Regions from separate parts of the Pseudomonas sp. AIG genome, predicted to be linked through region 2. Evidence: predicted binding sites of a transcription regulator. Region 2 holds the regulator's gene; each other region holds the start of a gene.
The links. Region 2 encodes sigma-54, which starts transcription at its own class of promoters, with help from an activator protein. Its sites were predicted from a motif close to ANTGGCATNNANNTTGCTNT; they were not measured.

Region 1 (7,220 bases), on a different contig from region 2:
AGGCGATGAAGGCCGAGAGCAAGCCACAGGCCAGCTCGGTCAGCGGATAACGTTTGCTGATGGGTGCAGCACATGCAGAACAACGCCCGCGCAGGCACAGATAGCTGAGCAGCGGAATGTTTTCCCACGGGCGGATCCGGTGGGCGCAATGCGGGCATTCGGAGTGCGGCAGCATCAGGTTGTAGGTAGGCAGTGGCGTTTCGCCGGGCAAGCCGAGCACATCATGGGCCTGCTGGCGCCAGTCGCGTTCGAGCATTTTCGGCAGGCGCCAGATCAGCACGTTGAGGAAGCTGCCGACCACCAGACCGAGCAACAGGGCGGTGAAGACAAAGGCCAGCGGATACAGGGCGAACAGTTCGTCGATAGGCATGTCAGATCGCTGAGCCGAGTTGGAAAATCGGCAGATACATGGCCACCACCAGTCCGCCGACGATCACCCCCAGCACGACCATGATGAACGGCTCCATGAGGCTGGTGAGGTTGTCGACCATGTTATCCACTTCCTCTTCGTAAAACCCCGCGACCTTGTCGAGCATCTCGTCCAGTGCGCCGGACTCCTCGCCGATCGCAGTCATCTGCACGGCCATATTCGGAAATACACCGGTGCTGCGCATCGAAAAATTCAGCTGCATGCCGGTCGAGACGTCCTGGCGAATCCGCAGCACGGCACGCTTGAACACCACATTGCCGGTGGCGCCGGCCACCGAGTCGAGCGCTTCCACCAACGGTACACCGGCGGCAAATGTGGTCGACAGGGTTCGAGCGAATCGCGCTACGGCAGACTTGTACATCAGCGTGCCCACCAGTGGCAGTTTCAGCAGCCAGGTATCTTTGCGATCACGCAATGCCTGAGATGTTTTCAATGCATGGCGGGTGCCGAAAATCGCTGCGACCAGCGCACCGAGAATCGCCCACCACCATTGCTGCATGAATTCCGAGAGGCTGATGATCATCAGGGTGAAGGCCGGCAGCTCAGCACCGAAACCTGAAAACACCGACTGGAACTGCGGCACCACTTTGACCAGCAGGATCCCGGTTACAACGGCCGCCACCAGGACCACGGCGGTGGGGTAAGTCATGGCTTTTTTGATCTTGGCCTTGAGCCGTTCGCTTTTTTCCTTATAGGTCGCGACCCGTTCCAGCAACGTGTCGAGGGCGCCGGACTGCTCGCCCGCATCGACCAGGTTGCAATACAACTCGTCGAAATACTGCGGCTTCTTGCGCAGGGCGGTGGCGAAGCTGTTACCGGCCGCGACCTCCTGTTTGACCTCGTCGACCAGTTTGCGCATGGCCGGGTTCTCAAAACCCTCGCCAATAATGTCGAACGACTGCAACAGCGGCACGCCGGCCTTCATCATGGTCGCCATCTGCCGGGTGAACAGAGCAATGTCCTGGGCCTTGATGCGTTTGCCAAAGCTCAACAACGATGCAGATTTCTTGCGCACCTTGCCGGGATTGATCCCTTGCTTGCGCAGTTGTGCCTTGATCAGCGCCGGGTTCTGTCCGCTTAGCTCTCCGGTGACTTTGCTGCCTTTTCTGTCCGTACCTTCCCAGGCATAAATACTGATTTTCGCTGCCTTGACCGCCATGTTCAGTCCTTGGTGACCCGGTTGATTTCTTCAAGGCTGGTGATGCCTTGCATGGCCTTGCGCAGCCCGGAGGTGCGCAGGTCGTCGAAGCCGTCGCGGCGGATTTGAATGTCGATTTCCAGCGAATTACCTTCGGCCATGATCAGTCGTTGCAGTTCTGCGGTGTTCTTCACCACTTCATAAATCCCCACGCGTCCCTTGTAGCCGCCGTTGCAGTGATCGCAACCGACCGGCTCGTAGATCGTGAAATGGCCGATGCGTTCCTCGGGGAAACCTTCCTTGATCAAGGTTTCGCGCGGAATCTCGATGGGTTTCTTGCAGTGGCTGCACAGCTTGCGCGCCAGGCGCTGGGCGATGATCAGGCTGACCGAGGTGGCGATGTTGAAGCCGGGAATGCCCATGTTGTGCAGGCGCGTCAGGGTTTCCGCGGCGCTGTTGGTGTGCAGGGTCGAGAGCACCAGGTGACCGGTCTGCGCAGCCTTGATCGCGATCTCGGCGGTTTCCAGGTCGCGGATCTCACCGACCATGATCACGTCCGGGTCCTGACGCAGAAACGAGCGCAGCGCCTGGGCAAAGTCCAGCCCTTGTTTGGGATTGACGTTGACCTGGTTGATGCCTTCCATGTTGATCTCCACCGGGTCTTCGGCGGTGGAAATGTTGATGTCGACGGTGTTGAGGATGTTCAGGCCGGTGTACAGCGACACGGTTTTACCCGAACCCGTGGGCCCTGTGACCAGAATCATGCCCTGTGGCTGCTTGAGCGCGGCCATGTACAGATCCTTCTGCTCGGGCTCATAGCCGAGGGCGTCGATGCCGATCTGTGCGCTGGAGGGGTCGAGAATCCGGATCACCACTTTTTCGCCCCACAGGGTCGGCAGCGTGTTGACACGGAAATCGATCGACTTGTTTTTCGACAGGCGCATCTTGATCCGCCCGTCCTGCGGTTTGCGTCGTTCCGAGATATCCAGACTGGCCATGACCTTCAGGCGCGCGGCGATGCGCCCGGCCAGTTGAATCGGCGGCTTGGCCACTTCGCGCAGGATGCCGTCGGTGCGCACCCGCACCCGGTAGTTCTTCTCGTAAGGTTCAAAGTGCAAGTCGGAAGAGCCACTCTTGATCGCGTCGAGCAGCATCTTGTGAACGAAGCGCACCACCGGCGCATCGTCGGCATCGAGCCCGCCGATAGCGTCCTGCTTGCTGTCGTCGATGGATTCGACGTCGAGGCCGTCGAGATCGACATCGGCCATGTCTTCCAGGCCGCTGGCGTGGGTGTCGAAGAACTTTTCGATGGCATCGGTGAGTTTGTCATCTTCGACCAGAATGGCTTCGGTGCTCAGCCCGGTACTGAATTGAATGTCGTTGATCGCTTGATGATTGCTCGGGTCGGAGATGCCCACGAACAGCTTGTTGCCACGCCGCCACAAGGGCAGGGCATGGTGCTGACGCACCAGTTTTTCGCTGACCAGGCCTTTGGGCTGGGTTTCCTTGTCGAGGCAATTGAGATCAAGGAACGCCATACCGAAATGCTCGCTGGCGATCTCGGCCACCTGCCAGCTCTTGACCAGTTTGTTTTGCACCAGATAGCTGACCAGCGACAGGCGATTGCGCTGAGCCTGTTGCCAGGCTTGCTGGGCGCTTTTTTCTGTCAACAGTTCGGCCTGCACCAATTGCTTGGCCAGACCGCTCAGAGCGATGTCATTCATGGGGATTCCGCACACTTGCCGTTCATGACTTATAGCCTAGTCAAATGACAGCGCCAAACACGGTGGGTGCAGGTGACAAAAAGTGTCAGATAGTGCGGTTGCGCGTTGTAGGAAATAGCGTTGTAGAGGGTTCGCGGCCAACGGGCGGGGCTTTGAGGCGTTGGCATGGCCTATGCTGCGTCCCTTGCAGATCATGAGATTTCGACTCATGCATGGAGCGTGTCTATGAAAAAACAACAAGGTTTTACTCTGATCGAGCTGTTGATCGTGGTGGCGATCATCGGGATTCTGGCAACGATTGCCCTGCCGCAGTATTCGAAGTATCAGGCGCGATCAAAAGTGACGGCGGGGCTGGCGGAGATCAGTGCGATGAAGGTGCCGTTCGAGGACACCATCAACCAAGGTACCGCTCCGGATATAACCGCTGTGAACGGCGGTACAACCACCACCTCCAACTGTACGGTGGCGGTTACAGGTACAGCGGCGACGGGGGCGGGCAGCATCAGCTGCACACTGCTCAACGCTCCGGGGCCGGTACTGGGCAAAACCATCACGCTCACTCGTTCGGGCGCTGCAACCGGTAATACCTCTGGTTTGTGGACCTGTGCCACTACTGTTAACGCGGATTATTCGCCAAAAGGCTGTACCGCCAGCGGTACGTGATTGCTAGCGTGTGATGACCGAATGCCCTGCCACGCAGGGCATTTTTCTTTACTCGGTTAAAAATAAAAGTCTCAATAGTTTCAGCAGCTTATGAACTTTTCAAAAAGCCGCAACTTGCATGTGAATATTGCTCGAGTCATGCAAATTGCATGATTCCGGAAATTTCCGTTAATCATAACGTGTTGATTTATAACGATATTGTACGAATTAAAAAGTTGGCACAGCGTTCGCAACTACCTTGGTAACCCTGCTGACAAGACAACCAGCAGACTTTCCAGAAAAACAGGAGTTACTCGTATGAAGAAGTTCGCTATCACTGCCGCTGCTGCTACCGCGCTGACCCTGACCATGACCGGCGCTTTCGCACAAACCACCCAGGCTACCCAGGCTCCAATGACTCTGGCCGCTGGTGAAATGACCAAGGCTAAAGAAACTACTTCCGATACCTGGATCACTACCAAAGTCAAAAGCGACCTGGTCACCGAAAAAGGCATCCCAGGCACTGACATCAAAGTGGAAACCAACAAAGGTGTTGTATCTCTGTCGTCGACTGTAGCTATCACCGAAGCTCAGAAAACCACCGCAGTGAACATCACCAAGAAAATCAAAGGCGTCAAAGCGGTCTCCGCTGACGGCCTGAAAGCCGAGTAAGGCATGACTTCTCGCCTGGACCGGGAGAAGGCGCGACAGACGGGCCGAGCAATACGTCTGCCGCAACTTTAGAGTTCATGCGAACGGTCACACGGATGTGACCATTACGGGCCCCGCCACTTGTGTCGGGGCCTGTTCTATTTCACGGGCAAACACAAAACAAATGTAGGAGTGAGCCTGCTCGCGATAGCGTTGGGTCAGTCGAAATTGTAATTGACTGACCCAACGCTATCGCGAGCAGGCTCACTCCTACAAGGGGATCAGTGTTGGATCAGTTACCGCGTTTGCTGTTGATCTGCCGCAGGCGATTGCCTTCGAAGCGCAGGTATTGGTACATGCCGTTGCTCGGGCCGTAGGTCCATTCCTCGACCTGAAATTCTTCGCGGCGATTGGCGCTGCGCTTGTAGCCGAGCACATCACGGCTGACCGGCTCACCGCACTTTTGCAGGACTTCGCTTGAGCGGTCTCCGAGGCTGATCAGTTGGCTACCACAGCGCAGCGTATCGGAGGCCGACGCGTGACTGGCCACGAACGTCATTGCGATCAAGGCCAGCCACTGCAGTTTCATCATTCGGCATCCAGATGCATTTGCGTGACCACGCGGCCATCGCTTTCGGCCTCGCCAAGATTGGCGTCGATGAAGTACACGCGGTCGTCTGCCAGTTGGCCTTTATCGACGAGGTAGTCCTTGATGCTGCTGGCTCGGTCCTGACCCAATTGGCGCAGCAGCACATCGCTGCCACTCCAGAACTGAATCACGCCTTCGCGCATCTTCGCCGTGCGTTCTTCCTTGCCCAGATCCTTCCATTCGGCCGGTGGCTGGGTTTTCAGACGAGTGCGGTAGATGCCTTCGAGCAGTGGGCCTTTCTCGCCCTCTGGCACTTGCAGCAAAGACGCTTGAGCCGGGACTTTATCGCCACGACGCTGGAGCATCTTGTAGTAGTTGTATTGGTATTCGCGTTCCAGACGCTGTTCGGCGAGCAACGGCCCGTCACTGCTTTTGGCGGCCGTGCCTTCGATTTCCAGGCGCAGCGCCGGACGCTCCTTCAGCGCCTGAGACAGTTTGACCAGCGCCGCTTCGGCATCCTTGCTCAAATCGCTTGAGCCCGGCGCAAACGACACGGTGCCGAGGTCTTCCGAGCCGCCGCCACTGATCAGCCCGCCAATCATCTTGAATGGCGCGGCAGCGGCTTTGACGATCAGGTTGCGCAGGGTCTGCCAGACAATCGGCATTACGCTGAATTGCGGGTTGTTCAGGTCGCCGGTCACTGGCAACTCGATGGAGATCTTGCCGTCGACGTCCTTGAGCAAGGCAATCGCCAGTTTCAGCGGCAGGCTCACGGCATCCGGGCTGTCGACTTTTTCGCCGAGCTGCAATTGTTCGACCACCACTTTGTTCTCGGCTTTGAGCTGGCCCTTGGTGATCAGGTAATGCAGATCAAGGTTGAGCCGGCCCTTGCGGATACGGTAGCCGGCGAATTTGCCGGAGTAGGGCGTCAGCGTCGTCAGTTCGACACGTTTGAAACTGGTGGCGATGTCGAGGCTGGCCATCGGATCGAACGGATTGACCGCGCCTTTGATGGTCACCGGTGCATAACGGTCGACCTTGCCTTTGATGTCGACGCTGGCCGGTTTGGCCTGACGGCTGTCGATGGTGCCGATCTGACCGTTGAGCTGCTGGACCGCAGTGGCGAAATTCGGTGTCAGGCTGAAGTCGGCGAAGTTGGCCGAACCATCATTGATGGCGATGCCGCCGATGTGAATGCCCAGCGGTTTGTCTTTGCTGGCCGGTTTCGCCGCTGCGGTTTTGGCGCCGCTGTCGGCAGGCTGCGGTATCAGCAGATCATCGATGTTGGTGGTACGGTCATCGTTGATCATGAACCGCGCGTACGGCTGGAACAGGTTGATTCTGTCGATCGACAGGCTGTCGCCGTGCTGGTAGTTCAGGCCTTCGACCACCACTTGCTGCCACTTGAGGAAGTCGCGGGTTTTCAGGGTGTCGAGGGTGTGCAGTTGATCGATCTGCGCGCGGCCGGTGACGCTGAGTGCCAGTGGTTCGGTGCTCTTGAGATTGACCTTCAGATCACTGCCGAGCATGCCGCTACGCAGTTCCAGGCGAATGAACGGATTGATGTAGGACTGCGCGACGCGCAGGTCGATGTCCTGGGTTTTCACGTTGAGCTGGGCGTTGACCGGGGCAAGATTGACCGTGCCGTCGGCCATGATCTTGCCTTGTTTGCCCACACCGCTGTCGAGCTTGAGCTTGAAGGGCGAGCCGTTGAGGCTGTCGAAATCCTGCAGGTCGACGTTCAGCGGGGTGATATCCAGGGCGACGGCCGGTTGGGCCGAGCGGTCGGCCAGATGCACGGTGTAATTGCGCAATTGCACGTCTTTGAGCAGCACTTGCCATGGTTTGCTCGGCGCGGGCGGTGTTTTCGGTGAGTCGGCAGCGGCCGGTGTATTGGCCGGTTCTGCGGCGGCTTTGGCGGCCGGTTTTGACGGTTGGCTGGCGAACAGTTTCTGCCAGTCCAGTTGGCCGTCGGCTTCGAGCGCCGCCCAGGTTTCCAGTTTGTTGCTGCGGATCTTGCCGACCACCACTTGCTGCTTGGCCAGG
Region 2 (7,220 bases):
CGCGCTGGCCAAGGCGATTGATGAGCAACTGGGTGGTCTCGACAGTTTCAAGGAAGCCTTCACCAAAGCGGCACTGACCCGTTTCGGCAGTGGCTGGGCCTGGCTCAGCGTGACGCCGGAGAAAAAACTGATCGTGGAGAGCAGCGGCAACCAGGACAGCCCGTTGATGAACGGCAACACGCCGATTCTCGGTCTCGACGTCTGGGAGCACGCCTACTACCTGCGCTATCAAAACCGTCGCCCGGAATACATCAACGCGTTCTACAACGTGATCAATTGGCCTGAAGTTGCTGCGCGCTATCAGGCCGCACTGGTTTAAGTCTTCTATAAAAACAATCCAAGGCTGACTATGGGCACTGAAACACTGGCGATCGGAAGTGGGCGTATGTTTCGTTACGCAGTGGGATCGCTATTGCTGTTGGCGGGCATGACCTTGCTGGTTGCCCACGGGCTGGAATGGTTGAATCTGCAACCGAGACTGTCACGGGCCTTGCAGGGTGGCGCGATCTGCGCCCTCGGCACGGCGCTTGGCGCGGTGCCGGTGCTGGTGATTCGGCGCATGCCTCAGGCACTCAGTGACACCTTGCTGGGTTTTGGCGCTGGAGTGATGCTGGCGGCGACGGCGTTTTCGCTGATCGTCCCGGGCATTGCCGCTGCCGAAAACCTTGACCTGACACCATGGGGCGCCAGTGGGCTGATCTGTTTCGGCATCATGCTGGGTGCGTTCGGGTTGTATCTGGTCGATCGTCAGTTGTCCGGAGCCTCACCGGAAATGCTGGTGGGGACGCCGGAGCGTCCGGTTATTCCGCCACGAATCTGGCTGTTCGTGTTCGCCATCATTGCCCATAACGTTCCTGAAGGCATGGCCGTTGGCGTTTCTGCCGGCGGCGGCATGCCGGATGCCAATAGCCTGGCCATGGGCATCGCTTTACAGGATGTGCCGGAAGGACTGGTGATTGCGTTGGTATTGGCCGGGGCAGGGATGTCGCGGGTCAAGGCGTTCCTGATCGGTGCGGCGTCAGGTCTGGTCGAGCCGGTGTTTGCGTTGTTGTGTGCGTGGCTGGTCGGGCTGGCGCAGGTATTGTTGCCATTAGGTCTGGCACTGGCGGCGGGGGCGATGTTGCTGGTGGTGACTCACGAGGTCATCCCGGAATCACGACGTCATGGTCATGACAAACTGGCCAGTCTTGGCCTGTTGATCGGGTTTTGTTTGATGATGGTGATGGATACCGCATTAGGTTGAAGATCAAAAGATCGCAGCCTTCGGCAGCTCCTACATTGGAATGCGTTCACTATAGGAGCTGCCGAAGGCTGCGATCTTTTGACTTTGGCTGTCAGCCACCTTCGTCGAAATAGTTGTTGATCAACGCCACCAGCGCATCCAGCGCTTCCTGTTCCTGATGCCCTTCAGTGCTCAGATAGATTTTGGTGCCCTTGCCGGCCGCCAGCATCATCATCGCCATGATGCTTTTGCCATCAACGGTATTCTCCGGCGTGCGGCCCACTCTGATCGAGCAATCCGGAAACTGACCGGCCACGCCAACGAACTTGGCCGACGCACGGGCATGCAGGCCCAGCTTGTTGATGATTTCGATTTCCAGAGCAGGCATCGCGGTGTGAATCCTTTAAGTGAGGTCGCGGTGGCGAACCTGGACGTTCTTCAGGGTTTTCTGCAGGGCCTGACCCAGGCGTTCGGTCAGGTAGACGGAGCGGTGATGCCCGCCGGTGCAGCCAATGGCAATGGTGACGTAGGCGCGGTTGCTCGCAGCGAAGCGCGGCAGCCACTTGTGCAGGTAGGTGAAGATGTCCTGAAACATTTCTTCGACCTCCGGCTGCGCCGCGAGGTACTCAGCCACCGGCGCATCGAGACCCGATTGCGCGCGCAGTTCCGGTTTCCAGTACGGATTGGGCAGGCAGCGCACATCGAACACCAGATCCGCATCCACCGGCATGCCGCGCTTGAAGCCGAATGACTCGACCAGAAACGCCGTGCCCGGCTCCGGCTGGTTCAGCAGGCGCAGCTTGATCGAGTCGCGCAGCTGATACAGGTTCAGATTGGTGGTGTTGATCTTCAGGTCCGCGAGGTCGGCAATCGGGCCGAGCAGGGCGGTTTCATCCTGGATCGCCTCGGCCAGCGAGCGGTTGGCATTGCTCAGCGGATGGCGACGGCGGGTTTCGGAAAAACGCTTGAGCAGGGTTTCCTCGTCGGCATCCAGATACAGCACATCGCACTGGATGTGCTTGCTGCGGACATCTTCAAGCAGTTCGGGAAAGCGCGTCAGGTGGCTCGGCAGGTTGCGCGCATCGATGGATACAGCCACCAGCGGCTGCGCCAGTTCCGTGTGAATCAGCGCACGTTCGGCCAGTTCCGGCAGCAAGCCTGCCGGCAGGTTGTCGATGCAGTAGTAACCGTTGTCCTCAAGGACATCCAGTGCGGTACTTTTACCCGAGCCGGAACGGCCACTGACAATGATCAAGCGCATGATTAGTGCCCGTTCTGCTCGTCCAGGACAACCTGATACAAGGCTTCGTTGCTCGCGGCGCTGCGCAGTTTATCGCGCACGTCCTTGCGGTCGAGCATGCTGGCGATCTGACGCAGCAACTCCAGGTGCGCATCGGTGGCGGCTTCCGGGACCAGCAGAACGAACAGCAGGTCAACCGGGGCACCATCGATGGCGTCGAAATCGATTGGCGCTTCTAGATGCATCAGTGCGCTGATGGGCGACTGGCAGCCCTTGAGGCGGCAGTGAGGAATGGCGATGCCGTTGCCAAAACCGGTGGAACCGAGTTTTTCACGGGCAATCAACGCCTCGAAGACATCTTGCATCTCCAGATCCGGCACTTCGCGGGCGATCAGGTTGGCAATTTGTTCGAGGGCTTTCTTTTTACTGCCGCCCGGCACGTTCACGAGGGAACGGCCGGGGGTCAGGATGCTTTCAAGTCGGATCATGGGTTAGGGGTGTTAACGACCGGTCGCGCCCTGGAGGAGGCTCTGGGTCTTTTCCTTATGCTTTTTGAGTTGGCGATCCAGCTTGTCGGTGAGTGAGTCGATCGCAGCATACATATCAGTATCTTCTGCGTTGGCGACCACTTCGCTGCCGGGGATATGCAAGGTGGCTTCGATTTTCTGCTTCAGCTTTTCGACGCACATCGTGACTTGCACGTTGGTGATCTTGTCGAAATGTCGCTCCAGTCGTTGGAGTTTTTCCTCGATGTAGGAACGCAGAGGTTGGGTCACTTCCAGTTGGTGTCCACTGATGTTGACTTGCATACAGCTTCTCCTTCGTTGCCAGTGCATAAAGCGGCAGGCTGGATAGCCTGCCACTGGAACGCTGTAACGTGGCTTACATCAACCGCTTGCGTTCGCTCGAAGGCGCGATCCCGAGGGATTCGCGGTACTTGGCGACGGTGCGGCGAGCCACCTGAATGCCTTGTGCCTCCAGTAAACCAGCGATCTTGCTGTCACTCAACGGCTTTTTCTGATTTTCCGCGGCAACCAGTTTTTTGATGATCGCGCGGATCGCCGTGGACGAGCATTCGCCGCCTTCGGAGGTGCTGACGTGGCTGGAGAAAAAGTATTTCAGTTCATAAATACCGCGCGGGGTATGCATGAATTTTTGCGTGGTCACGCGGGAAATTGTTGATTCGTGCATGCCGACCGCCTCAGCGATGTCGTGCAGGACCAACGGCTTCATGGCTTCGTCGCCGTACTCCAGAAAACCGCGCTGATGCTCGACGATCTGGGTGGCTACTTTCATCAATGTTTCGTTGCGGCTCTGCAGGCTTTTGATAAACCAGCGGGCTTCCTGCAACTGATTGCGCATGAAGGTGTTGTCGGCGCTGGTGTCGGCGCGACGGACGAAACCGGCGTACTGGGCGTTGACGCGCAGGCGTGGCACCGATTCCTGGTTCAACTCGACCAGCCAGCGCTCGTTGTCCTTGCGCACGATAACGTCAGGGACAACGTACTCGGCTTCGGTGGATTCGATTTGCGAACCCGGACGTGGATTAAGGCTCTGCACCAGCTCGATGACCTGGCGCAACTCGTCTTCCTTGAGCTTCATGCGTCGCATCAGCTGGCTGTAGTCGCGGCCGCCCAGCAGGTCGATGTAATCGCTGACCAAACGCTTGGCTTCAGCCAGCCAAGGCGTCTTGGCTGGCAGCTGACGTAATTGCAGCAGCAGGCATTCGCCGAGATTGCGCGCGCCGATACCGGCGGGTTCGAACTGTTGAATGCGGTGCAGGACGGCTTCGATTTCGTCCAGTTCGATGTCCAGTTCCGGGTCGAACGCCTCAAGAATTTCTTCGAGGGTTTCGTCCAGGTAGCCCTGATTGTTGATGCAATCGATCAGGGTCACGGCGATCAGGCGATCGGTGTCGGACATCGGTGCAAGGTTCAGTTGCCACAGCAGGTGGCTTTGCAGGCTCTCGCCGGCGGAGGTGCGGGTGGTGAAATCCCACTCGTCATCGTCGCTGCTCGGCAGGCTGCTGGCGCTGGTCTGGTAGACGTCTTCCCAGGCGGTGTCGACCGGAAGTTCGTTGGGGATGCGTTCGCTCCAGTCACCTTCCTCGAGGTTGTCTACCGTCGGTGCGGTTTCCTGATACGAGGGTTCCTGGATTTCGGTGTTGGGCTTCTGTTCGGCGTTGTCGGCCAAGGGGTCGGAATTGTCGAAGTCGTCGCCTTCTTCCTGGCGTTCGAGCATCGGATTGGATTCCAGCGCCTCCTGGATTTCCTGTTGCAGATCCAGGGTCGACAATTGGAGCAGGCGGATGGCCTGTTGCAGCTGCGGTGTCATCGTCAGCTGCTGGCCCATTCTCAAGACTAGCGATGGTTTCATGGCAGGGGCTTAACACCTTATTCGCCGGCGCTATGCGCCATCCACTACAGGGCGCCGGAGCGCCAAACTTAAGCAAATTATATGCCTGAAACTGAAGTGTTTGCCTAGAGCGCTGTAACAATTAAAGCGTATTAAATCCTGCTTGAATCGATACAGCGCCCGGGCGGCGCACCGGGCACTGTTTCGCTTACAGGCGGAACTCGTGGCCCAGATACACTTCCTTGACCAGATCGTTGGCCAGGATGGTTTCTGCGTCGCCTTCTGCGATCAGTTGACCATCATTGACGATGTAAGCGGTTTCGCAGATGTCCAGGGTCTCGCGGACGTTGTGGTCGGTGATCAGTACACCGATGCCTTTGGCCTTGAGATGATGGATGATCTGCTTGATGTCGCCGACCGAGATCGGGTCGACACCGGCGAACGGTTCGTCGAGCAGGATGAATTTCGGTGCCGTTGCCAGTGCGCGAGCGATTTCCACTCGGCGGCGTTCACCACCGGACAGGCTCATGCCGAGGTTGTCGCGGATGTGGCTGATGTGGAATTCCTGCAGCAGGCTTTCCAGCTCCTTGCGACGGCCGGCCTTGTCGAGTTCCTGACGGGTCTCGAGGATGGCCATGATGTTGTCGGCCACCGACAGTTTACGGAAGATCGACGCTTCTTGCGGCAGATAGCCGATCCCGGCCTTGGCACGACCGTGCATCGGCTGGTGGCTGACGTCCAGATCGTCGATCAGGACGCGGCCCTGATCGGCTTGCACCAAACCTACGATCATGTAGAAGCAGGTGGTTTTACCGGCGCCGTTCGGGCCGAGCAAGCCAACGATCTGGCCGCTGTCGATCGACAGACTGACGTCACGCACGACCTGGCGGCTTTTATAGGCCTTGGCCAGGTGCTGAGCTTTCAGAGTTGCCATTACTGGGTTTTCTCGTCGGTTTTCTTCTTCGGCTGGATCACCATGTCAATGCGCGGACGCGCCTCGGTGACCTTGCTGCCGGTAGCGCGACCAGCGCTGGCCAGTTTCTTCACGGTGTCATAGACGATTTTCTCGCCCTGAGTCGTGTTGTTGTCCTTGTCGACAACCTTGGCCTTGTCGATCAGCACGACGCGGTTTTGCGCGGCGTGGTACTGAATCGTCACGCCCCAGCCCTGTACAGGCTTGGTGTCGCCTTGAGTTTGCAATTGCTCAAAGTAGGCAAGATTGCCCACCGACGTCACCACGTCGATATCGCCGGCCGGGGTACGGGTGATGGTCACGGTATTACCGGTCACCTTCATCGAACCCTGGGTAATGATCACATCGCCCTTGTAGGTGGCGATGCCGTTCTTGTCATCCAGTTGGGCGTCGTCGGCCTGAATGCGGATAGGTTGCTGCTGATCGTTCGGCAGAGCCCAGGCGCTCACGCTTCCCAGTGCTGCGCCCAGACTGAGCAAAATAGGGAGGGTTTTAACGAGCCTCATACTGTCCTCTTACGTTCGATAGCAGGTGTATCCTGCTTTCCTTCAGGTACGCTTTCATTCCAACGCCAGTCGATACACCGCCAGCGCCGTCGATTCTAACGGGTTGCTCGGTCTGCGCATATTGCTCCTGCGGGAACACGGTCATGCGCGTGGAGGTCACCAACAGATCGCGGTTCTGTTCATCGGTGCGCTTGATGCGTACCGAATCGATCAATTCGACTTGTGTGCCGCCCGAATTTACTTCGCCGCGTTCACTGGTGACATGCCACGGGAACTCTGTTCCGCGATACATGTTCAGGTCGGGTTTGGTGACGAGCGTGATATCGGTTGCCTTGACGTGCTCGGCCTTGTCGGAGGTCATTTCATACTGCACTTTGCCGTCCGGCAGGTATTGCAGGGTATGCGTATTGGTTGCATACCAGTCGATAGGCGTTTCGACAGACGTGACCGGAGGCTTGTCGAGGAAGCGTTCCGGGCTGATGTTCCAGTAGCCGACCGCGGCGAAAATCGCAGCGATGCAGCCGAACAGCAGGAAGTTGCGAAATTTTTTGCTGAACATGGTTTGGCTCACAGGTACGCGGCGTTGGCCGCATCGAGGCGGCCCTGGGCGCGCAGGATCAATTCACAGAATTCGCGGGCGGCGCCTTCACCACCACGGGCGCGGGTGACGCCATGGGCGTGTTCGCGGACGAAATCGGCAGCGTTGGCAACCGCCATGCCCAGGCCGACGCGGCGGATGACCGGCAGGTCCGGCAAGTCGTCACCGAGATAAGCAACTTCTTCATAGCTTAGGCCCAGTTGTTCGAGCAGGCCGTCGAGAACGACCAATTTGTCTTCGCGACCCTGAAACAGGTGGGGAATCCCCAGGTTTTTCGCTCGGCGTTCGACTACCGGCGTCTTGCGACCGCTGATGATAGCGGTCTG
Region 3 (7,220 bases), on a different contig from region 2:
AGTTTGCACGGCAGCGCGCCGTTCCAGAACGAATACTGTTTGTGGCTGCGGATGCCCATGCGCTTGCCCAGATCCGGCGCGCCGGTGAACACCGCCGCCTCCCAGTTCAGGCAGGCCTGACGCAGACGTTCGCCGAGGTTCTGGTAGAGGTAGAGCAGACTGGCTTCGTCACCAAGACGCTCGCCGTACGGCGGGTTGCAGATGACCAGACCTTTCTGGTTCTGATCCGGACGCGGCTCGAAGGTCGCGACTTCGCCTTGGTAGATCTTGATCCACTCGCTCAGGCCGGCGCGCTCAACGTTGTTGCGGCCTGGCTGAATCAGACGAGGGTCAGCTTCATAACCGCGAATCCACAGCGGTGGTTTGGCCAGACCGGCAGCGGCACGTTCAACGGCTTCTTCGTGAAGTTTTTTCCACAACGCCGGAACGTGACCGAGCCAGGCGGTAAAGCCCCACTGCTCACGACGCAGGTTCGGCGCCATATCAGCGGCGATCATCGCGGCTTCGACGAGGAACGTACCGACACCGCACATCGGGTCAGCCAGCGCGCCGCCTTCGGCAGCAATGCGCGGCCAGCCGGAACGGATCAGGATCGCCGCCGCAAGGTTTTCCTTCAGCGGCGCCGCGCCCTGCTGCAAGCGATAGCCGCGCTGGTGCAGGCTGTGGCCGGAGAGGTCGAGGGAGAGAATCGCTTCGCCGCGATCCAGACGTAGGTGAATGCGCAGGTCCGGGTTGAGCTTGTCGATCGACGGACGGTCGCCCTGCGGCGTGCGCAGTTTGTCGACGATGGCGTCTTTGACTTTCAGGGCACCGAAGTGGGTGTTGTCGATGCCGGAACCGTGGCCGCTGAATTCAACGGCCAGGGTGCCGTCGCTGAGCATGTGATCCTGCCACTCGATGTCGAGCACGCCGTGGTACAGGTCTTCGGCGTCCTTCATCGGGAAGCGCTTGAGCACCAGCAACACGCGGTTGGCCAGACGCGACCAGAGGCACAGGCGATAAGCGGTTTCCATGGTCGCCATGCCACGCACGGCGGAAGTGTGCTCGCGCGCTTCTTCAAGGCCAAGCCCGACGGCTTCCTCGATGAGCAGGCCTTCAAGGCCTTTAGGGCAAGTGAGGAAGAGTTCGAAACGGTCGGACATGGTATTTCCAGAGCCTTTGGCTAGTGAATCGGCAACGCATTGCCGATCCGGTTTTCAATCAGGCGCTTTTCTAAAAGAACGCCCGCGTGGCACGAAGGTGTGCCGTTCCATCCCCGCTGCTCGGGTTAAAAGAGCTTAGATGCCGGGACAGATAAAAAAGTTGATGCAACAAAAAGTCTTAAAGCGACCCTTCGTCGCTTTATACCCCAGCGCAAACGTGGGTCATTCTCACTAAAGAATTAACCCCATCATGCAGCGCGGGGCCGATCATACCGGGGTTTGCTGAAAAACCGTGCATGAAACCCGTCGTTACTTATGGCTGTAGCACTAATTTCGTTACGTCCTTATGACAAAACGATCATTCCCTCGGTGTGACTCATTGGTTAGAACTGAGCACAGGTTGACGTCGCAACGGCGTCAACACCTTGGCTCGCCACGCCGGCAGCGAGCCGCACCATGGCAGGTTTCTTCTGCCAGACCTCAGTTGAGGTCAACGCGACACAAAACAGTCAACAAGTGAGGGAAACACCCTATGAGAAGACTTAAGCGTGATCCGTTGGAAAGAGCATTTTTGCGCGGATATCAATATGGCGTTGGTGGCAAATCCCGTGAGCTTTGCCCATTTACTCTACCGTCGGTACGTCAAGCCTGGATTAACGGCTGGCGAGAAGGACGCGGCGACAACTGGGACGGTATGACCGGCACTGCGGGAATCCACAGACTCAACGAACTTCACGCCGTCGGCTGACACAGGGCATTAATTCCGACACGACAATCTGAATTTGTAACGACTTACCATGCACGTCCTTCCCGGACGGCGGGCTGCGGCCCAGGGGCTCCTTCGAGGAGCCCTTTTTTATGCCTGTCACATTATCTGTGCCATACACAAAACCTGTAGGAGTGAGCCTGCTCGCGATAGCGGTCTGTCAGTCGCTGATGAAGTGACCGAAAGAAAGCTATCGCGAGCAGGCTCACTCCTACAAGGGAACAGTGGTGTCTATGGATCAGCGCAAGGCGGCGATTGCGTCGACCGACTCACGAATCAGCGCCGGGCCCTTATAGATGAAGCCGGAATAGATCTGCACCAGGCTCGCACCCGCCAGAATCTTCTCAGCCGCATGCTTGCCTTCAGTAATCCCGCCGGCCGCAATGATCGGCAAACGCCCCGCCAACTCACCGGCCAGCACCTTCACGGTATTGGTGCTCTTCTCCCGCACCGGCGCACCCGACAAACCGCCCGCCTCGTCGCCATGCTCCATGCCTTCGACACCCACGCGGCTGAGGGTGGTGTTGGTCGCGATCACCGCGTCCATGCCGGTTTCGATCAGCGCTTGAGCCACCTGCGCGGTTTCTTCATCGGTCATGTCCGGCGCAATCTTGATCGCCAGTGGCACATGTTTGCCATGACGCAGGGCCAGTTCGGCGCGACGTGTGGCCAGATCAGCGAGCAATTGCTTGAGCGAATCACCGAACTGCAGGCTGCGCAGGCCTGGGGTGTTTGGCGAGCTGACGTTGACCGTCACATAGCTGGCGTGGGCGTAAACCTTGTCGAGGCAGATCAGGTAATCGTCGACCGCGCGCTCGACCGGCGTATCGAAGTTCTTGCCGATGTTGATGCCCAGCACGCCTTTGTACTTAGCGGCGGCAACGCGCGCCAAAAGGTTATCGACACCGAGATTGTTGAAACCCATGCGGTTGATGATTGCTTCGGCTTCCGGCAGGCGGAAGATCCGTGGCTTTGGATTGCCCGGCTGTGGACGCGGGGTCACGGTGCCGATTTCGACAAAACCAAAACCCAGTTGCGCGAAGCCGTCGATGGCCGCGCCGTTTTTGTCCAGACCCGCGGCCAGACCCACCGGGTTCGGGAACTCCAGGCCCATGACCGTCACCGGCTTCTTCGCCGGCGCCTTGCACAGCAAGCCGTTGAGGCCCAAACGCCCACCCGCGCCGATCAGATCCAGCGACAGATCGTGGGAGGTTTCCGGGGAAAGTTTGAACAACAGCTGACGGGCCAGGGTGTACATGGGCGGCGATGACTCGGGCGGCGAAAAGAGGCGGCGATTATAGCCGGGCATCGACCTGCGGCGCGAGGCACATGCGCAAATCGAGGTGGCTGGCATATGCCTTGCACTTTCATCGCTATCAGCTTGCGGGCCAATGACGGCTTGCAGGCAAGGACAATGGCGTCGTCCCGGGTTTTGCCTGCGCAAAGTCCGCGGCGGCGCTTTTTTTCGAGGTAGCGTTGGATGAATGAATCTTCGGCAGGGCCGCTGGCCTGGGTCAACGGCAGCGATGCCCCGGAAAAGACCGCGATCACCCTCGGTTTCATGGCGCTGAGCGACTGCGCCTCGGTGGTCGTCGCCGCCACGCAGGGCTTTGCCCAGCCTTACGGGTTGACCCTGAATCTCAAGCGCCAGAGTTCATGGGCGAATCTGCGCGACAACCTGGTCAGCGGCGAACTCGATGCCGCGCACAGTCTGTACGGACTGATTTACGCCGTGCATCTGGGCATCGGCGGCGTTGCTCCGACCGATATGGCCGTGCTGATGGGCCTGAATCAGAACGGTCAGAGCCTCAATCTCTCTCACGGCCTGCAGAACCTCGGCGTGACCAGTCCTGAAGCGCTGGATCGGCACGTGCACCAAAGCCGCGCAAAACTCACCTTCGCCCAGACCTTTCCAACCGGCACTCACGCCATGTGGCTGTATTACTGGCTGGCGAGCCAGGGCATTCATCCATTGCAGGACGTCGACAGCGTGGTGGTGCCGCCGCCGCAAATGGTCGCGCACCTGCAAGCCGGGCGTATCGACGGTTTTTGCGTCGGCGAACCGTGGGCGGCCAGCGCGGTGCGGCAGGATCTTGGCTTCACGCTGGCCACCAGCCAGACCATCTGGCCCGATCACCCGGAAAAAGTCCTTGGCTGCACCCGCGAATTTGTCGAGCAGTATCCGAACACCGCACGGGCGTTGGTGATGGCAATTCTCGAGGCCAGCCGTTTCATCGAAGCCAACCCGGAAAACCGCCGCAGCACCGCGCAGTTGCTTAGCGCGCCGGAATATCTCGATGCGCCACTGGCGTGCATCGAACCGCGTTTTCTCGGTGATTACGCCGATGGCCTCGGCAATCGCTGGCAGGATCCGCACGCCTTGCGCTTTCACGGCAACGGCGAGGTGAATCTGCCGTACCTGTCCGATGGCATGTGGTTCATGACCCAGTTCCGCCGCTGGGGTTTGCTGCGCGAAGACCCGGATTACCTCGCCGTCGCCCGCCAGGTTCAGCAGCTTGATCTGTATCGCAACGCCGCTACTGAGGTCGGTGTTGCCGCGTGGGGCACCGACATGCGCAGCAGCCAGTTGCTCGACGGCAAAGTCTGGGACGGCAGCGATCCCGCCGCTTACGCGCGCAGTTTCAAGCTGCACGCGTTGAACGACGACACTCCCCTTCTCGCCCGCCGCTGACAGGAGACCGCGAACATGTTGCGCATTCTGTTGATCAACGACACAGCGAAAAAAGTCGGACGCCTGAAAGCGGCACTGACTGAAGCCGGTTTCGAAGTCATCGACGAATCCGGTCTGACCATCGACCTGCCCGCGCGCGTCGAAACGGTGCGCCCGGACGTGATCCTGATCGATACCGAGTCACCGAGCCGCGATGTCATGGAACAAGTTGTGCTGGTCAGCCGCGACCAGCCACGGCCAATCGTGATGTTTACCGACGAACATGACCCGGGGGTGATGCGTCAGGCGATCAAGTCCGGGGTCAGTGCGTACATCGTTGAAGGCATTCACGCACAGCGTTTACAGCCGATTCTCGATGTGGCGATGGCGCGATTCGAGAGTGATCAGGCGTTGCGTGCGCAGTTGCAGGCCCGTGATCAGCAGTTGGCCGAGCGCAAGCGCATCGAACTGGCCAAAGGGTTGCTGATGAAGATGAAGGACTGCAATGAGGAAGAGGCTTACACCCTGATGCGGCGCCAGGCGATGAGCCGGCAGCAGAAATTGATTCAGGTGGCGGAGCAGATTATTGCCATGAGTGAGTTGCTGGGCTGAAAAGCTCTGGCTGCTTGAAAAGCCCCTCACCCTAGCCCTCTCCCAGAGGGAGAGGGGACTGATTGGGGGATGCTCGCGATGTACGCCGACCTGCAATTTCTGCTGTGAATCCATAATCGACTAGGTCTTTCAGGTCGATGTTTGGCGCAAGACACCTCGGTCAGTCCCCTCTCCCTCCGGGAGAGGGTTAGGGTGAGGGGCTTTTGATTTTCCGGCTGTTGGCACAAATCTCGCTAAGTAAACGCACAGGTAACCAACGGCGGTTGCCCCACCCACGACAAAGACGTCGCTCACCCGTTCGCCCAACCGGCGAATCAGGTAGCGGCGTTTTTGCGTTTTGGCCCCACAGCTCGGGGCCGGTGGTGCGGCCGTGGCGGCGCCCCACCTGCTGTTGCATGACTCCTTTCGAGACTCTTTTCAGCTGAGGTGCGCGATGAATTCAAGCTTCTGGAAATCCGGCCACACCCCGACCCTGTTCGCGGCCTTCCTCTATTTCGATCTGAGCTTCATGGTCTGGTACCTGCTCGGCCCGCTGGCGGTGCAGATCGCTGCTGACCTGCACCTGACCACGCAACAACGCGGCCTCGTCGTCGCCACGCCGATCCTTGCTGGCGCGGTACTGCGTTTCATCATGGGCATGCTCGCCGATCGGCTGTCGCCGAAAACCGCCGGGCTGATCGGTCAGGTCATTGTGATTTGCGCGCTGTTCGGCGCCTGGAAAATCGGCATTCATAGCTACGAGCAGGCGTTGATACTCGGCCTGTTCCTCGGCATGGCCGGCGCATCGTTTGCGGTCGCCCTGCCCTTGGCCTCGCAATGGTATCCACCGCAGCATCAGGGCAAAGCCATGGGCATTGCCGGTGCGGGCAACTCCGGCACCGTATTCGCCGCGCTGCTCGCGCCGGTGCTCGCCGCCGCGTTCGGTTGGAGCAATGTCTTCGGTTTCGCCCTGATCCCACTGATCCTGACCCTGATGCTGTTCGCCTGGCTGGCGAAAAACGCGCCTGAACGGCCGAAAGCCAAAGCCATGACCGACTACTTCAAAGCCTTGGGCGACCGTGACAGTTGGTGGTTCATGTTTTTCTACAGCGTGACTTTCGGCGGCTTCATCGGTCTGGCCAGCGCCCTGCCCGGCTACTTCAACGATCAGTACGGCTTGAGCCCGGTGACCGCTGGCTACTACACCGCAGCCTGCGTGTTCGGCGGCAGTTTGATGCGGCCATTGGGTGGCGCCCTGGCTGATCGCTTCGGCGGCATCCGCGCGCTGCTGGTGATGTACACCGTCGCTGCCGTCTGCATCGCTGCGGTCGGTTTCAACCTGCCAAGTTCCTACGCCGCGCTGGCACTTTTCGTCTGCACCATGCTCGGTCTGGGCGCTGGCAACGGTGCGGTTTTTCAACTGGTGCCGCAGCGTTTTCGTCTGGAGATCGGCGTGATGACCGGGCTGATCGGCATGGCCGGCGGCATCGGTGGTTTTGCCTTGGCGGCCGGCATGGGCGCGATCAAACAAAGCACCGGCAGCTATCAACTGGCGTTGTGGTTGTTCGCCAGCCTTGGCGTGTTGGCATGGTTTGGCCTGCACGGCGTCAAGCGTCGCTGGAGAACCACCTGGGGTTCGGCAGCCGTGACGGCGGCGCGGGTCTGAGGCGTCGATGGCCCTGCATCTGAGTTTCGCCGAAGCCAGCGCCACCGGCCCGCGCGCGGAGAATCAGGACGCTTTGCGTTCGGTGACACCGGCTCCGGCGCTGGCGGCGAGCAAGGGTTATCTGTTCGCTATCGCCGATGGCGTCAGCCAGTGTGCCGATGGTGGACTGGCTGCGCGTTCGACCTTGCAGGCCCTCGCGCTCGACTACTACGCCACGCCAGAAACCTGGAGCGTGGCCCAGGCGCTGGATCGCCTGCTGCTCGCGCAAAATCGCTGGTTGCAGGCCAATGGCGGTGGTCAGCCGCTGCTCACCACGGTCAGTGCCTTGGTCATGCGCGGTCGGCGCTTTACCCTCGCCCACGTAGGCGATTGCCGGGTGTATCG
Region 4 (7,220 bases), on a different contig from region 2:
GCTCTGCAGCAAAGTCACCAGATCGTGGAAGCTGTCCTTGTACGAGGCGTAGGAGCGGAACTCGGCCGTCTCCTTGACCATCGCGCCATTACGGAACTCGCTGGTGATTGCGCGAGCCGAATCGCCCTTCCAGTTGCTGCTCGCCTTGATGCCGAACAGGTTGTGGCTGCTGCTGCCATCCTGGGCACGCATGACCGATTTGCCCCAACCGGTTTCCAGCGCCGCCTGGGCCACCAGATAACGCGGATCGACGCCGATGCGGTCGGCCGCTTCCTTGGCCATCGGCAGCATGGTGTTGACGAATTCGTCGGCGGAACTGAAGGCTTTCTTCGCCGGTGCCAGCGGAATCTGCGCCATGGCGCGACCGTAAATCTGCATCTGCCCGCCAGCGGCCTTTTCGTTCTCGGCGCGTGCCAGCCAGTCGCCGTTGTACAGCGGACCGGCGCCGGTTGTGGCAGTGGTTGTCGCGCGCTGCGGCAATGGCGTGGCCGCTGCCGGCGTGGCCGACGGCACCAGCCCGGCGAGCAGACGATCAGCCAGCTTCGGTGGCAGAGCCAGACGACGCTGATTGATCAGCTCCATGTCGTTGCGATGGGCCAACTGCGTATTCGGTGCATTCACCGAACGCGACGCCCACAACGGACGCTCACCATTGAGCCGCGACAACGGGCCGTGGGTGGCCACGGTGCCGGCGGCAATCGGCGTGGCCACTGCAGCGGCTTTTGCCTTGGCTTCTTCCTGCTTGGCGGCGGACGCGGCCGCAGCCTCACCCGGCGCCATCGGTTTGTTCTTCGACATCTGCCGCATCAGCACGTCGGCCAGACCGATACCACCGCCCTCGCGGGACATGGAAACGGCCAGTTGCTGGTCGTACATTTCCTGATACTGCTTGGCCGCCGGCGTGTTGAGCGGGTTGTCCTGGCCCAGCGCTTCGGTGGCTGAACGCATCGACTTGAGCATTTCGCCAAGGAACAGCGATTCGAATTCCTGCGCCACCTTGCGCATGTTCGCATCGCTGTTCTTGTCGCCGACCTTGAGTTGGTTCAGGCGATTGAGGTCCGAGTAAGAACCCGAATCGCTGCTGTTGACCAGACCGCTTTTGCGCATATCCATAAGGGTCGGCCTCAGATCACGATCAGGTCGGCTTGCAACGCACCGGCCTGCTTCAGTGCTTCGAGGATGGCCATCAAGTCACCCGGCGCCGCGCCGACCTGGTTTACCGCACGGACGATTTCGTCGAGGGTGGTGCCAGGGCCGAACTTGAACATCGGCTTGGCTTCCTGCTCGGCATTGACCCGCGAGCGTGGCACGACAGCGGTCTGGCCGTTGGACAACGGACCCGGCTGGCTGACGATCGGGTCTTCGGTGATCGTCACGGTCAGGCTGCCGTGGGTCACGGCGGCCGGGGAAACCTTGACGTTCTGGCCGATGACGATGGTGCCGGTCCGCGAGTTGATGATGACTTTCGCCACCGCCTGACCCGGATCGACTTCGAGGTTTTCCAGAATCGACAAGTAGTCGACGCGCTGGCTCGGATCGAGTGGCGCGGTGACTCGGATCGAACCGCCGTCGATGGCTTGCGCAACGCCAGGGCCAAGCATGTCGTTGATCTTGTCGACGATACGTTTTGCCGTGGTGAAGTCGGAACGGTTGAGGTTCAGCGTCAGGCTGTTGCCCTGGTTGAAACCGCTCGGCACCGAACGCTCCACCGAGGCACCGCCCGGAATGCGGCCGGCCGACGGAACGTTGACGGTGATCTTCGAACCGTCACGGCCTTCAGCATCGAAACCGCCAACGACCAGGTTGCCCTGAGCGATGGCGTAGACGTTGCCGTCGATACCCTTGAGCGGGGTCAGCAACAGTGTGCCGCCGCGCAGGCTCTTGGAGTTACCGATCGAGGACACGGTGATATCGACCTGCTGACCCGGTTTGGCGAACGCCGGCAAGTCGGCACTGATCGACACCGCCGCGACGTTCTTCAATTGCACGTTGCCCGATCCCGGCGGCACCTTGATGCCGAACTGCGAGAGCATGTTGTTGAAGGTCTGCAGGGTGAACGGGGTTTGCGTCGTCTGGTCGCCGGTACCGTTAAGCCCGACCACCAGGCCGTAACCGATCAACTGGTTGGAGCGCACGCCAGAAATGCTGGCGATATCTTTCAGCCGCTCGGCGTGGGCAGCAAAGGCTGCGGACATCAGCGCCGCAGCCAGCATGAGGCTCTTGAAATTCAACGTAGCCACCTAGAAAGGGAACAGCGGGCTGAGGAAGAAACGGTCGAACCAGCCTGGCTGACTCGCATCGGCAAACGAGCCGGTGCCCGAGTAGGTGATGCGCGCATCGGCGACACGGGTCGACGACACGGTGTTGTCCGTGGCGATGTCATCGGCACGCACTAAACCTGCAATCCGCACCAGCTCATCGCCGGTATTGAGGGTCATCCACTTCTCGCCGCGTACGGCAATGATGCCGTTGGGCAAGACGTCAGCCACGGTCACCGTGATCGAGCCGGTCAGGGTGTTGCCCTGCGCCGCTTTGCTGTCGCCCTTGGTCGCGCGGTCGCCGCTGTAGCCAACGTCCAGACTCAGATCGTTACCGCCCAACGGGTTGTTGGTGGTCGCGCTGCCGCCGAACAGCGACGTCAGGCCGATGCCGGTCTTGCTGTTCTTGGCCACTTGCGAGTTGGCGTTTTTGCTCGCCTGAGTCTTCTCGTTCAGGGTGATGGTGATGATGTCACCGACCCGGAAAGCCTTGCGGTCGCTGTACAGGTTCTGCTCGAAGCCGGCCTGATAGATCGAGCCGTTATTGGCCGCAGACGGCAGCGGCGTGCGCGGCAACACCGGGGCGTAGTAAGGGTCATTGGGCTTGGGCGTCGGGGCGACGCAGCCCGCGAGCGAGACGACCCCACTCAATGCCAGAACAGATACGAAGCGATTCATGACCCTACCTCACGGTGTTGCAGGCGGCCTCATGGCCGCCTCATAGACTTGATTACAGATTCTGCGTTACGAACGAGAGCATCTGGTCGGCGGTGGAGATCACCTTGGAGTTCATCTCGTAAGCGCGCTGAGTGGTGATCATATTGACCATCTCTTCAACGGTGCTGACGTTGGAGGTTTCCAGGGTGTTCTGCAGCATGGTGCCAAACCCGTTCAGGCCCGGAGTACCGACTTGCGGCGCACCGGAAGCGGCGGTTTCCAGGAACAGGTTGTTGCCCACGGCTTGCAGACCGGCCGGGTTGATGAAGTCGGCGGTTTGCAGGTTGCCGATCACTTGCGCCGCCGGGTTACCGGCGATGGTCACCGACACGGTGCCGTCACGGCCGACGGTGAAGGTCTGCGCATCGTTCGGGATAACCACGGCAGGCTCCAGAGCGAAACCGCTGGCGTTGACGATCTGGCCATTGGAATCGAGGTGGAACGTACCGTCACGGGTGTAGGACGTGGTGCCGTCCGGCTGCAGAATCTGGAAAAACCCGCGACCGTCGATGGCCATGTCCAGCGGCTGCTCGGTGGTTTGCAGGCTGCCGGCGGTGAAGTTTTTCTGGGTGCCGACAATGCGCACACCGGTACCCACTTGCAGACCCGACGGCAGTTCGCTGTCCTGAGTCGACTGGGCGCCTGGCTGACGCTTGATCTGATAGAGCAAGTCCTGGAACTCGGCGCGGTCACGTTTGAAACCCGTGGTCGACACGTTCGCCAGGTTGTTGGAAATGGTGGTCAGGTTGGTGTCCTGGGCGGACAGACCGGTTTTGGCAACCCATAGAGCCGGAAGCATTCGATTCTCCTCGTGCGCCTGTTTTTCGGCGCGACGTTCTGATAATTAGCTGATCTGCAAGACCCGAGCCATGGCCTGGTCGTCGTCTTTGGCGGTGTTCATCATTTTGACGTGCAACTCGAACTGCTTGGCCAGGGCCAGCACTGAGGTCATCTCCTCAACGGCGTTGACGTTGCTCGACTCGAGGAAGCCCGACACCAGTTTGACGTTGGCGTCGGCCGGCGCAGGCTGGCCGTCCTTGGTGTAGATCGAGCCGTCGAGGCCCTTGTTCATGTTCTTGATGTCCGGGTTGACCAGTTTGATCCGGTCGACTTCCGCCATGACGCGCGGGCCTTCGCCCATCGCACGAATACTGATGGTGCCGTCTTCGCCGACTTCGATCTGCTGCTCGGGCGGCACGGCGATCGGACCGCCATTGCCCATCACCGGCATACCGTTGCCGGCACGCAGCACGCCGAGGGCGTCAACGTTGAGGCTGCCGGTGCGCACGTAACTCTCGCCGCCGTTCGGGTTCTGCACGGCGATAAAACCGTTGCCGGTGACAGCGACGTCGAGGTCACGGCCGGTCTGCACCAGCGAACCTGGGGTGAAGTCGGTGGCGGGCCGTTCGCTCATGGCAAACGCACGCGCCGGAAAGCTGTCACCAAACACCGGCATCGAACGCGCCTGCTCCAGGTCGCGCTGAAAACCGTTGGTGGAGATGTTCGCCAGGTTGTTGGCATGAGCCTTCTGCGCCAGTGCGTTCTGGCTGGCGCCGGTCATTGCCACATAAAGGTACTTGTCCACACTCTTTCCTCTGCATGCCGGACGTTTGCCGCCCACCGCTGTACTGCTGAGCCATAAGCAATTTGCAGACCAACTTTTTTCTGGCGGACAAAGACCCGGTAAACAAAGGACTTGGGGAGTGACGAGGGGAAATTTGAAATGTATCGAAGTCGAAAAACCGGCGGTGTTATGCCGCTTGGCGGCAATCCCGGCTAATGATCGTTCCAACGCTCTGCGTGGGAATGCAGCCCGGGACGCTCCGCGTCCCAAACCGGACGCAGAGCGTCCATTGAGGCATTCCCACGCAGAGCGTGGGAACGATCATTCGCTGCTGCCCGACTCTTTGCCGACTTCGTATTCACGCAGCTTGTTGGCAATGGTGGTGTGCGAAACCCCCAACCGCTTACCCAACTGCCGACTGCTCGGATGCTCGGAATACAACCGTTCCAGCACCGCCTTCTCGAAGCGCCCGACAATCTCGTCCAGCCCACCCTCCAGCGAGAAATCGCCAAGCGGCTGACGCACGCCGTAATCCGGCAGCCGAATATGCTCGGCCTTCACCGTGCCGCCATCGCACAGCGAAACCGCCTGGAACAGCACGTTTTCCAGTTGCCGCACGTTGCCCGGCCAATGGTAATGGCTGAGCCGATCCATCGCCGCCGGCGCCAGTTTCGGCAGCGAACAGCCGATCTGCCGACTGGCCTGATCGAGAAAGTGTTCGACCAGCGGGGTCAAGCCGTCGAGGCATTCGCGCAGCGGCGGGATGTGCAGGGAGAGCACGTTCAAGCGGTGATACAAATCCTGGCGAAACTCGCCGCGCGCGCACAGCTCGGACAAGTCCACCTGGGTGGCACAGATCACCCGCACATCCAGATAAACCTCCTCATCACTGCCGACCCGGCGGAAGCAACCGTCCTGCAGAAAGCGCAGTAACTTCACTTGAAGACGCGGACTCATTTCGCCGACGCCGTCGAGAAACAATGTGCCGCCCGCCGTCAATTCCAACAGACCGAGCTTGCCTTCGGCCCGCGCCCCTTCGAAGGCGCCGGGGCCATAGCCGAACAGCTCAGTCTCGGCCATCGACTCAGGCAGGCCTGCACAGTTGAGCGCCATCAACGGCGACTGCCCGCGCGGACTGGCGAGGTGGCAGGCACGCGCCAGCAACTCCTTGCCGGTGCCGGTTTCGCCTTCAATCAACAGCGGCGCATCCAGCGGGGCCATACGCCGCGCTTCACGCACCACGGCGGCCATGACTTTGGAGCTCTGGAAGATGCTGTCGAAGCCACGCAGCTCCTGCTTGCGCACGTTATAGATGCGCTCGCCCACTCTGTCGGCGCGATGCAAGGTCAACACTGCGCCGGCCATGGCTTCACTGTCGTCGTGCTCCGATTGCAGCGGCGCGATGTCGGCCAGAAAGATGTCACCCTTGACCTTGACCCGCATGCCATTGATCCGCGATTTATTGGCGCGCACCAGTTCCGGCAAGTCGAAATCCTCGGCGTAGCGCGACAGCGGAATACCCGGCACCTCGTCAACGCGCACCCCGAGCAACTGCGCCGCCGCGCGGTTGGCAGCGACGATCGAGCCCCCCATGTCGATCGACAGCACCGGAAACTCCAGCGCGCCGAGCAAGGCATTCAACTCCATGTGCCGTCGTTCGCTAGGCATCAGCCCTACCCGCTTGACGCCAAACACTCCGGCGATTGCCTCGAATTTCGGCCGCAACGCCTGGAACTGGATATTGATCAGGTTCGGGCAGTGCAGGTAGATCGCATTGCCATGCTCGCCACCGACTTCACCCCGCGCCACGTTGATCCCGTAGGCGACCAGCAGGTTGAGAATGTCGCGCAGGATGCCGATGCGGTTCTGGCAGTGGACTTTGATGCGCATATATAAGGCCCGACAAGATGGGGAGTTGAATACCGCCCCTGTGGGAGCGAGCTTGCTCGCGAAGGCGTCAGCACATCCAGCATTGATGTGTCAGACCCAGCGCTTTCGCGAGCAAGCTCGCTCCCACAGGGTATTGCGGTGCGCCCGACGCTCATTTTTCTGCCGAGGCACGCAGATAGTTGTCAAGATTATGTGACAGGTACTGAGCTTTTCAAACCCGCTAATCACCGCAAACGCGATATATCCGTCCAAGCGTAACGATTATTTTACGATTTCAGGCGAATTTTCCTACACGTATCGCGATCAACCTGCTGCAAACCCGACCGCACTCAGGTAATTCTGAATCCATCGCTGGACATAACAAGAACGAATTCCCCTAGCAGGAGAGCAGTATGAAGCAGACGCAATACGTGGCCCGCGAGCCCGATGCGCAAGGTTTTATCGACTACCCCGCCGAAGAACACGCGGTGTGGAACACGCTGATCACTCGCCAACTGAAAGTGATCGAAGGGCGTGCGTGCCAGGAATACCTGGACGGTATCGAAAAACTCGGTCTGCCCCACGACCGCATTCCGCAACTCGGCGAAATCAACAAAGTGCTCGGCGAGACCACCGGTTGGCAGGTCGCACGCGTTCCGGCACTGATCCCCTTCCAGACCTTTTTTGAACTGCTGGCCAGCAAGCAATTTCCGGTCGCGACGTTTATTCGTACCCGCGAAGAGCTGGATTACCTGCAAGAGCCGGATATTTTCCACGAGATCTTTGGTCACTGCCCGCTGTTGACCAACCCG

Region 1: the regulator sigma-54 is predicted to act here: its motif matches at 3,452-3,471, upstream of ACWR1S_RS29380 (pilin).
Region 3: the regulator sigma-54 is predicted to act here: its motif matches at 3,255-3,274, upstream of ACWR1S_RS14080 (CmpA/NrtA family ABC transporter substrate-binding protein).
Region 4: the regulator sigma-54 is predicted to act here: its motif matches at 4,615-4,634, upstream of ACWR1S_RS08905 (flagellar basal body rod protein FlgF).

The regions. Positions count from the first base shown of each region.
Region 1 is NZ_CDROCK010000082.1:7,820-15,039, forward strand. Features, by position in the region: gene ACWR1S_RS29365 (prepilin peptidase) at 1-370, opposite strand, end outside; gene ACWR1S_RS29370 (type II secretion system F family protein) at 372-1,589, opposite strand; gene pilB (type IV-A pilus assembly ATPase PilB) at 1,592-3,292, opposite strand; gene ACWR1S_RS29380 (pilin) at 3,518-3,955, shown strand; gene ACWR1S_RS29385 (BON domain-containing protein) at 4,253-4,606, shown strand; gene ACWR1S_RS29390 (DUF2845 domain-containing protein) at 4,878-5,174, opposite strand; gene ACWR1S_RS29395 (DUF748 domain-containing protein) at 5,174-7,220, opposite strand, start outside.
Region 2 is NZ_CDROCK010000073.1:6,272-13,491, forward strand. Features, by position in the region: gene ACWR1S_RS28470 (superoxide dismutase) at 1-319, shown strand, start outside; gene ACWR1S_RS28475 (ZIP family metal transporter) at 350-1,243, shown strand; gene ACWR1S_RS28480 (HPr family phosphocarrier protein) at 1,335-1,610, opposite strand; gene rapZ (RNase adapter RapZ) at 1,626-2,483, opposite strand; gene ptsN (PTS IIA-like nitrogen regulatory protein PtsN) at 2,486-2,950, opposite strand; gene hpf (ribosome hibernation-promoting factor, HPF/YfiA family) at 2,963-3,271, opposite strand; gene ACWR1S_RS28500 (RNA polymerase factor sigma-54) at 3,345-4,838, opposite strand; gene lptB (LPS export ABC transporter ATP-binding protein) at 5,026-5,751, opposite strand; gene lptA (lipopolysaccharide transport periplasmic protein LptA) at 5,751-6,296, opposite strand; gene lptC (LPS export ABC transporter periplasmic protein LptC) at 6,283-6,855, opposite strand; gene ACWR1S_RS28520 (KdsC family phosphatase) at 6,864-7,220, opposite strand, start outside.
Region 3 is NZ_CDROCK010000021.1:48,760-55,979, forward strand. Features, by position in the region: gene rlmKL (bifunctional 23S rRNA (guanine(2069)-N(7))-methyltransferase RlmK/23S rRNA (guanine(2445)-N(2))-methyltransferase RlmL) at 1-1,142, opposite strand, end outside; gene rmf (ribosome modulation factor) at 1,675-1,890, shown strand; gene ACWR1S_RS14075 (quinone-dependent dihydroorotate dehydrogenase) at 2,147-3,166, opposite strand; gene ACWR1S_RS14080 (CmpA/NrtA family ABC transporter substrate-binding protein) at 3,389-4,600, shown strand; gene ACWR1S_RS14085 (ANTAR domain-containing response regulator) at 4,616-5,191, shown strand; gene ACWR1S_RS14090 (nitrate/nitrite transporter) at 5,625-6,836, shown strand; gene ACWR1S_RS14095 (protein kinase domain-containing protein) at 6,844-7,220, shown strand, end outside.
Region 4 is NZ_CDROCK010000010.1:76,531-83,750, reverse strand. Features, by position in the region: gene flgJ (flagellar assembly peptidoglycan hydrolase FlgJ) at 1-1,113, opposite strand, end outside; gene ACWR1S_RS08920 (flagellar basal body P-ring protein FlgI) at 1,125-2,213, opposite strand; gene flgH (flagellar basal body L-ring protein FlgH) at 2,241-2,936, opposite strand; gene flgG (flagellar basal-body rod protein FlgG) at 2,989-3,774, opposite strand; gene ACWR1S_RS08905 (flagellar basal body rod protein FlgF) at 3,820-4,560, opposite strand; gene ACWR1S_RS08900 (sigma-54-dependent transcriptional regulator) at 4,861-6,429, opposite strand; gene phhA (phenylalanine 4-monooxygenase) at 6,822-7,220, shown strand, end outside.